Regions from separate parts of the Streptomyces sp. NPDC048295 genome, predicted to be linked through region 2. Evidence: riboswitches for the same ligand, from Rfam matches in the RefSeq annotation. Region 2 holds a riboswitch; the other holds the start of a gene.

Region 1 (4,569 bases), on a different contig from region 2:
TGTCCCGGCTGGCCGAGGTCTGCCGTACGGAGGGCGCCGCGCTGCTCGTCGACGACGCACACGGCCTGGGCGTGCTGGGGGAGGGCGGCCGGGGCGCACTCGCCGCCGCCGGCCTCGCGGGCGGAGACGGAACCGTGACCACGCTCACCCTCTCCAAGTCCCTGGGCAGCCAGGGCGGAGCGGTCCTGGGCCCCGCCCGGGTCATCGAACACCTCGTCAACACGGCCCGTACATTCATCTTCGACACCGGACTGGCGCCGGCCGCGGCGGGCGCCGCACTGGCGAGCCTGCGGCTGCTGCGTCGTGAACCGGAACGGGCCGGCCGGGCCCGCGCGGTCGCCGCCGCGCTGTACGAGCGGCTGACCGCGGCCGGTCTGACCGCCGTGCGGCCCGACGCGGCCGTGGTCTCGGTGCGTGCCCCCTCGGCCGACGCCGCGGTGCGCTGGGCGGCCGACTGCCGCACTGCCGGAATCGCGGTCGGGTGCTTCCGGCCCCCGTCGGTGCCCGACGGGGTGTCCCGGCTGAGGCTGACGGCGCGGGCCGACCTGACCGAGGAGCAGATCGCCACCGCCGTGTCGGTCGTTCGGCGGACCGCTCCCGTCAGCTGACCGGAACCCGGTGGAGACCGCCGACGAACGAGGTCCAGGCCGCCGCGGAGAACCACAGCGGGGGCCTGGACACATCCTTGGAGTCCCGCACCGCCAGCCGCCCGTCACCGAACGGTGCGGCCTCCACACAGTTGTTCATGCCCGTGCTGCGGCTGCTGCGCCGCCACCGTAAGTCGTGCTGTGCGAGGCGATCCGACATGAGGGCCTCCCTCGGGCGCTCCGGGGTTCACCGACCGCCGCGGTCGATCGCGGCGATGAGGTCCAACGAGTGCTCCGGCGACAGCGCGTGTGCCTGCATCGTGCGGAAGGCCGAGCTGTACGCCTCAAGGTCTTCTTTCCGCTCCAGATAGAGGCTACTCGTCAAATGGTCGAGAACGACCACATCCAGATCAGAAGTGTTCGGAAATGAGAAGATAACGAAAGGCCCGGTGAGGCCGGCGTAGCCGCCCATCGAGAACGGCAGCAACTGAAGTTGCACATGGGGCAGTTGAGCCACCCGGGTCAAATGGCGCAGCTGCTCCCGCATCACCCGGCACCCGCCGACCTCGCGCCGCAGCACCGCCTCGTCGAGCACCGCACTCAGCCGCAGCGGCGGATCGGTCCGCAGTACGCCCTGCCGGGCCAGCCGTACCTCCACCAGCGAGTCCAACTGGCCCGCGGGCAGCCCGTCCAGCGATGCCCGGGTCACCGCACGCGCGTAGTCGGCGGTCTGCAGCAGCCCCGGCACCACCGAGGTCTCCAGCGTGCGCGCGGTCCGTGCCTGGGACTCCAGGCTGATGAAGTCGCGGTACTGGGGCGGGATCAGGCCGCGATAGGCGTGCCACCACCCGGTGCCGCCACCGCCCGCCGAGCCCGCCAGCGTGGCCAACAGGTCACGCAACCGGGCGTCGTCCACGCCGTACGTGTCCAGCAGCCGGGTCACGTCGGCCGGCCGCACCCCGCTCGCTCCGGTCTCGATCCGGCTCACCTTCGACTGGTGCCAGCCGAGTATCCGCGCCGCGTCCCGACTGGTCAGTCCCGACGCGTGGCGCAGACCCCGGAGCTCCTCCCCGAGCTTGCGGCGTCGAACCGCAGGGCCGTGCTGCATCCGCGGCCTCCCTCCCTCTTCTGCCGAGCGGACAGTGTGCCGCCCGCATACGGTCTTGTGTGGCAGGGTTCACCGCATTGAGCGACAGATATATGCATATCTTGGTGGATCGCCGTTACAGGGGGCAGCATCAATGGCAATCTGGTGCGAAGCGCAACCCGGACCGATCGCGGGTCCGTCCGGGTGGGAAAGGGACGGCTCGCCATGGCAGACCATCAGGAAGCAAGCGTCACTCTGCCGAGCGAGCCGGTCTCGGTCTCGGCGGCCCGCAGGTACGTGGACCGGGTGCTCGGCGAATGGGGTCCGGTCGCCGACACCGATTTCACCGACAGCGTCCGGCTCATCGTCTCGGAGCTCGCGACCAACGCCGTCCAGCACACCTTCGGGCAGTCGCCCACCTTCACCGTGGACCTCCGGCTGGAGCGGGAGGAGCAGCTCTATCTGGGAGTGACGGACAGTCATCCCCGCTGGCCCAGGCGGCTGCCCGCCGCCGTTCAGCAGGACAACGGGCGCGGCATGGTGATCATCAGGACCCTGGCCAAGGAGTGCGGGGGACGGCTCACCGTCAGTCCCACCGCCGACGGCGGCAAGACGGTGTGGATCGCGCTTCCCTGGAGCGTCCCGGTGCAGAGCTGACCGACGTGTCGCGGTGACCGTCCGTCCCCGCGGGCGCCCGGCTTCCACTCCGGCCCCGCCCCCGGACCCGCGGCGCCCCGGCCCTGCCCGGCGGAGCACGGCCGGGGACGCGGCCCCGGTCCGCCGGGCAGGACCCGTCTCAGCGGACCCGGCCGTAGTAGACGCTCCTGGTCCAGATCTTCTCCAGCCGGACCACCGAGCCGGTCCTCGGCGAATGCCAGATCTTTCCCTTCCCGGCGTAGATGCCCACGTGGTAGACGCTGCGGCCGTAGTGGAAGAAGACCAGGTCGCCGCGTTGCCTGTGCGAGGCCGAGATGTGGCGGGTCCTGTTGTACTGCTGCTGGGCCGTGCGGGGGAGCTTCTTGCCCACCTTCTTGAACGAGTAGAACGTCAGCCCCGAGCAGTCGAAGCGGTTGGGGCCGGTGGCCCCCCACCTGTACGGCGATCCCTTCTTCGAGGCCGCGATGTTGAGCGCCTTCATCGACAGGGTCGCCGCCTGGGCGTCCGTCGCGGCGCCCGGGGCGAACATGGTGGTGCCGACAGCGGCGAGAGTCAGAACCGAGGCCGTTCCGGCCCGGACGAGCAAAGACGGGACATGAACCTGCGCAGTCATGCGCAACCCTTCGTCAGCCGCCTGTGAAGGATGACCTGTCGGGTTCGGGCTGGCGAAGTTGCCCGGCCGCTTGCGGCGGCTTCACCCCGAGGGTCGACCGGTGTTCAGGCCGACCCGTTGTGCTCGGGTCCTCCACTCCTGCCGATCCACTTCTGTCGACCAGTCATCCGGGCGGCGGCAGGACTCGGCGTCCGCCCGGACCGCCCCGCCGCGGTGGCGGGGGCTTGTCGTCCCAGGGATCTTGACTCACGGACTGCCGGATTTCCGAGCCGAAACAGGGATATGTGAGGCTCCTCACGACTGATCCGTTCGGGTGGGCATGGTGCTTTTCGAGGCTCCGGCGGTGAATCCGACCGGTGTCGTACCAGGGGCGGAAGGCTGGATTCCGATCACGGGCCACTCGGAAAACGCAAGTTGAGCAGTCCCCCGTGAGGGGGGCTTCCTACGCCGAACGAGCGAGGAATTTCGATTGGACCGTCGGGCGTGTCGGGTACGGGAGTTGGGTGACGGCCACCGGGTGCCGGACGCCGGGGCAGGGGGAGTTGGCCCGGCCCCGGCGAGCACGCGGAGCGCGGAAACCGGTCAACTCGGCGGTGCGGGGGGTACGGTGACGCGCCCGGCCCGACGCTCCCCGTCCAGTACCCGCAGCGCCCGGGCGAGCGTCGTGGCGTGGATCTGCGCCTCCCCGCGCTCGTGCATCGACGCGAGCGCGTCCCGTAGCGCGCCCGCGTGCGATACCAGAGCCTGAGCGGCGCGAAGGGCGCCGTAGGTGTCGCTGCCGCGGGCCGGGTTGATCCGCCCGACCTGGTCGAGGACTTCGAGGTAGCGGTCGATGAACTCCCCCTCGGCGCGCGTCAGTGCGGGAAGCGGTGGGAACTCCGGTGGCCGCATCGGCGGATTCACCTCGTGCCGTGCGGAGGGGATGAGGACTTCCGGCTCTCCAGGACGTGGTCCACCAGCCCGTACGCCTTGGCGCCCGCCGCGTCGAGGATGAGGTCGCGCTCGATGTCCTCGGTGATCTGTGCGGCGTCGCGGCCCGTGTGACGGGTCAACAGCGTCGTGAGCATCGCGCGGACCCGTTCCAGCTCCTGGGCCTCGATCTCCAGGTCGGACGGCTGGCCCCGCATCGGTTCGGCGAGCTCGGGCTGCCGCACGACGACCCTCGCACCGGGCAGTGCGTGCCGTCGGCCGGGAGCGCCCGCGGCGAGCAGCGCGGAGGCGCAGGAACCGGCCTGGCCGAGGCAGTAGGTCTCCACCTCGCACGTGAGGTACTGCATCGTGTCGTAGATCGCCGACATGGCCCCGAACGAGCCGCCGGGGGAGTTGATGTAGAGCGAAACGGGGCGGTCCGGGGCGTCGTGCTCCAGGTACATCAACTGTGCGATCAGATCACCTGCCGCCGCGTCGTCGACCGGGGTGCCGAGGAAGACGATCCGTTCGGACAGCAGCTTGGAGTACGGGTCGAGGGTGCGGGTCCCGTTGGTCGTGCGCTCGGTGAACTCGGGCAGTACATGACGGGCGGTGGGACGGAACAGCATGGCGATGCCTCTCCTCCGGGGACCGTGCGGCTCTGCGTGGTCCCTTCACGGGGTCGTGCCGACTTCCGTGAGAAATGTACAGGACGT
Region 2 (4,569 bases):
GGCCATTCCTGGTCGGGGTCGGCCGGCACGTCGATGCCGAGGACCTGGGCGGCGCGCAGCGCGACCCTGGTGTGTCCCTCGGCCGAGAGGTGGAGTCGGTCGTCGTCCCAGGCACGCCGGTCCTGGACGGAACGCAGCGACCACAGGTCGAGGACCGGGCAGTCGTAGCGGTCGGCGATGGCCCGGACATGGGCGGTGTACGTGGCGATCTTGCCGCGCAGATGGCGCAGCACGGGAACGCCACGGGTGTCGAAGCCGGTGGTGACCATGACCGTGCCGACCGCCCCGGTCAGCTCGGCGACGGCGCGCTCGAAGCGCTCGGCCACGTCGTCGGGGTCGGTGCCCGGCCGGATGATGTCGTTGCCGCCCGCACAGAAGCTCACCAGGTCGGGTGCGAGCTCCTTGGCGCGCGGCACCTGCTCCTCGACGATCTGGTCGAGGAGGCGTCCTCGTACGGCGAGATTGGCGTACCTGAAATTGCCGTGCGCGGAGCCTTCGCTGCCCGCCGCCGCATCGGAATCCGGGAGCTGGTCCGCGAGAAGTACCGCGAAACGGTCCGCCCAGCCGACGAAGGTCCCGTCCGGGCCGGGGTCGCCGACTCCCTCGGTGAAGCTGTCGCCAATCGCCGCGTACGACCCGATGACGCCCTGTCCGTTGTTGACGCCACGTTGGTTTTTTCTCGAATCGTCTGCCACAAACGCTTATCCTGCACCGCCGAATGTGACCTACGCGACCGTAATAAGGGGTTGACGGGTGGTGAGATAGACCACCCGGTCAGGTTTTGGTAAAGGGGGAATAAGCAGAAGGGGCGGTGCGCCGCCGCGCACCGCCCCTTCTGTGTCGCTCAGGTCATGCTGTGTCGCTCAGCTGCCCGGCCGTTCGGCTCAGACGTAGATGCCGTGCGAGGCCAGGAAGGCGATCGGGTCGATGTCCGAGCCGTACGCCGGGCCGGTGCGGACCTCGAAGTGCAGGTGCGGGCCGGTGGCGTTGCCGGTGGCGCCGGAGAGGCCGACCTGCTGGCCGGCGCTCACGCCCTGGCCCACCGAGACGGAGACGGAGGACAGGTGGCCGTACTGCGAGTAGTGGCCGTCGGCGTGCTTGATGACGACCTGGTTGCCGTACGCGCCGCCCCAGCCCGCGGCGACGACGGTGCCGGAGGTGATGGACTTCACACTGGTGCCGGTGGCGACGGGGAAGTCGATACCGGTGTGGCTGCCGCTGGACCAGTTGGAGCCGGAGGCCCGGTAGTTGGTGGTGTGGTTGCCGGGGACCGGGTGGACGTAGCCGGAGCTGCTGCTCTTGGCGGCCGGGGCGGAGGCCGCCTTGGTCTCCGGAGCGGCGGTCACGGACTTGGCCGGGGCGGACTTCTCAGCGGCCGCGGCGGCGGAGGGCGCCTTCGACGGGAGGGCGGAGCCGGTGCCGGCGCCGGTGGGCGCGGCGTTGCCGGCCGCCTTGGCACCGAGGGTCAGCTTCATGCCCGGGAAGATCAGGCTGGGGTCCTCGCCGACGACCTTGCGGTTGTCCTGGTACAGCTGCTGCCAGCCGCCCTTGATCTTGTGCTCGGCGGCGATCTTCGACAGGTAGTCGCCGGAGACGACGGAGTACGTCGTGGTGGCGGCCTGCTTCTGCGTGACCGGCTGGGCCTGCGTGGCGGCGGTGGCCGACTGCGGGGCGGCGGCCGGGGCGGCCTGCTCCGCGGCGTGGGCACCGGTGGCGCCGAGCAGCGGGAGTGCGATGACGGCGCCACCGGCGCCGACCGCGGCGACTCCACGGGCGACGGGACCGATCTTCGTACGGCGGTGCTTACCCGATATGGGCATGACGTATTTCCTCTCCGGCGCCTGCGAGGTGAGCTGTCGGGTTCGGGCTGGAGATGCCCGGCCGCACCGAGTGCGACTTCACCCCGAGCCGGCCGGATTTCTCCGGTCGGCGACTTACCTGGTTCCCCCGCTCCTGCCACGCGATGAGTGGGTACGAATTCCGGGCGGCGGCAGGATTAGGCGGTCCGTCCGGATTGACGGTGACCGTAAGCGAGTCGGGACGACGAGAACAAGCGGCGGGTTCCATCACGGATTCCGCGCCGGGGAAATCGGCGCGGAATTCCGGTCACCCTCCGTGGATTACGGATCTTGGCTTTCCGCACGGCGCACGGAATGCCCGACTTCCCTGTCGCCACACACCGTCACGGATATGATCCCGCTCACGAGGCGGCGATCATCTCCCGTACAAACGGGCGATGTTCAGGCAAAAGCTCGCATTACGGACATGCCCCTTCTGTCACACCCTCCGCAGGCGCAGCACCCGTGCGTCGAGATCCCCCCGGAGTCCGCTGTGCAGCCCCTGGTGCAGCAGCGCCGAACCGTGGTGCACGGCCCCCGTGTCCAGGCAGGTGTACGTCGCCGCGGGGTCGAGCCCGCGCAGTCGCAGAGCCGGGGGCCGTTCCCCGTACCGCTGCGCCTCCAGCCACATCAGGACCACGGCCTCCTCACCGTGGACGTACTGGACCGCACCGAGTCCGCCGCGCGGCTCGCGCAGCCGGTACAGCGCGCCGTGCTGCACGACCGGCCGGATCTTCTTGTAGAGCTCCACCCAGGTCCGCGCCTCGGCCAGCCCCTCCTCGCTCCATTCGGTGAGGTCCCCGCCGACCCCGAGCACACCGGCCATGGCGCTCACGAAACGGAAGCGCAGCGAGCTGACCCTGCCGTTGAGCTGGTGGTTCGGGCTGTCGGTGACCCAGGCGGCCATCACCCGGGCCGGATGGATGTGCCCGAAACCCTCCTGGATGGCGAGACGGTCGAGCGGATCGGTGTTGTCGGAGGTCCACACCTGGTCCGTACGGGACAGGATCCCCAGGTCGATCCGGCCACCGCCGCCCGAACAGGACTCGAACGCGACCGAGGGATGCGCGGCCCTGAGCCGGTCGATCAGCGCGTACAGAGCGTTCACATGTTCGATCCAGAGCTTCTGCGGGTACTCCTCGCCCGGCCAGCCCGCATCGGTGAAGCAACGGTTGAAATCCCACTTCACATAGTCGACGGGCGTCTCGGAGAGCAGCGTGTCCAGCTGCTCCCAGAGGTATTCCTGCACATCGGGGCGGGCCAGATTGAGCACCAGCTGGTTGCGGTACTCCGTCCGCGCCCGCCCGGGGAAGTGCTGCACCCAGTCGGGGTGCGTGCGGTAGAGATCACTGTCGGCATTGACCATTTCCGGTTCGACCCAGATTCCGAACTGCATGCCGAGCCCGTGCACTTCGTCGGCGAGCGGCTTCAGCCCGTCGGGGAAGCGGTCCGGATTCGGCGTCCAGTCGCCGAGCCCGGCCCGGTCGCTGGTCCGCCGCCCGAACCACGCGTCGTCCACCACGAACAGCTCGACGCCCATCGCGGCGGCGCGCACGGCGAGGGCACGCTGCTGGTCCAGCGAGATGTCGAAGCCCGTCGCCTCCCAGGAGTTGTAGAGCACCGGCCGCGACCGCTCCGCGTCGGGGATCACATGGGCCAGCTGCCAGGCGTGCCAGGCGCGGCTCGCACCGCCGAACCCCTGGCCGCTCCACAGCCCGGCGAACACGGGTGTGGTGTACGACTCCCCCGGTGCGAGCCGCAGCAGTCCGGAGTCGTCGTAGCCGGCGCCGCCGGTGATCTGCACGAGCCCGTCCGGCAGCCGCTGCACGGAGATCCGCCACGAGCCGGACCAGCCGAGCGCACACCCGTACACCTCACCGCTCTCCTCCGTCGCCGCGCCGTCGGCGTCCAGGGCCACCCAGGGCAGGTACTGGTGCCCGGTGTGGCCGCGCCGGCTGGAGACGACGCTCTCGCCGTGGAGCAGCTCCGCCCGCTCCAGCCGCGACTCCGCCGCCCAGCGTCCATGCAGCCGGCTCAGCCGCCAGCCGTCACGGGCCGGCAGCGACCAGGCGGCCGCGTCGGCGCGCAGCAGCTCCAGCGGCGGGCCGTCCGGTCCCGCATGGGCGACGGTGGCCCAGCGCTCCACGACGTCGGAGTCGTCCCGCATCCGGTAGTGCAGGGTGAGGGCGAGCCGGTGCACGGAGTCGGTGAAGCCGAGCCGCAGCTCGTCCCCGTCCACCGAGGCGTTGGTGAAGGCCCACTCGGTGCCCCGGACCTCGGGGGTACGCACCGAGAGCGCCGGGCGCACGAACCGGGGTCCGCCCTCCACCGGATACTCCTCCCGGCCGTCGAGATGGGACTCGAAGGCCCTGAAGGGGAGCTCCGGCGCGGCGGCCAGCGCCTCGGCCGCCGCGAGGGAGATCCTCGGCCCCCAGTGCAGATGGACCAGCTCGTCCTGTCCGGTCAGCCGCAGTGCATAGCTGCTGCTCGCCCCGGTGAGCAGCCAGGTCCGGCCGGTGTTGCCCGTCTCGATCATCGCATCCCCACATTCCAACAGTTCCGCACATCATCGACCATCGTTGGGACGTGGGCAACGGACTTGCCAGGAATTCACCGGGCGGATTCACCGCCCGGGCAACGGAGTTCGCCCGGGTATCGACAGGGAAAGGCCGAGATGATTGCCTGAGGAACCAATGTCGTATCGTCGCGGAAGTCGCCTCGCCGACGACCC

Evidence for each region. A riboswitch is a leader RNA that binds a small molecule or an ion and turns the genes downstream of it on or off. The one in region 2 is predicted to bind cyclic di-AMP.
Region 1: it holds a riboswitch for cyclic di-AMP, as region 2 does, so the genes downstream of both, AB0D53_RS31145 (C40 family peptidase) here and AB0D53_RS15445 (LysM peptidoglycan-binding domain-containing M23 family metallopeptidase) in region 2, are expected to answer to the same signal.

What each region holds. Positions count from the first base shown of each region.
Region 1 covers NZ_JBEZLL010000026.1:5,677-10,245, forward strand. The annotation lists gene AB0D53_RS31125 (8-amino-7-oxononanoate synthase) at 1-608, shown strand, start outside; gene AB0D53_RS31130 (DUF397 domain-containing protein) at 601-807, opposite strand; gene AB0D53_RS31135 (helix-turn-helix transcriptional regulator) at 835-1,695, opposite strand; gene AB0D53_RS31140 (ATP-binding protein) at 1,900-2,331, shown strand; gene AB0D53_RS31145 (C40 family peptidase) at 2,471-2,944, opposite strand; cyclic di-AMP (ydaO/yuaA leader) riboswitch at 2,948-3,134, opposite strand; gene AB0D53_RS31150 (hypothetical protein) at 3,527-3,835, opposite strand; gene AB0D53_RS31155 (ATP-dependent Clp protease proteolytic subunit) at 3,844-4,479, opposite strand.
Region 2 covers NZ_JBEZLL010000009.1:5,228-9,796, reverse strand. The annotation lists gene AB0D53_RS15450 (SGNH/GDSL hydrolase family protein) at 1-695, opposite strand, end outside; gene AB0D53_RS15445 (LysM peptidoglycan-binding domain-containing M23 family metallopeptidase) at 885-1,820, opposite strand; cyclic di-AMP (ydaO/yuaA leader) riboswitch at 1,824-1,980, opposite strand; gene AB0D53_RS15440 (alpha-galactosidase) at 2,278-4,374, opposite strand.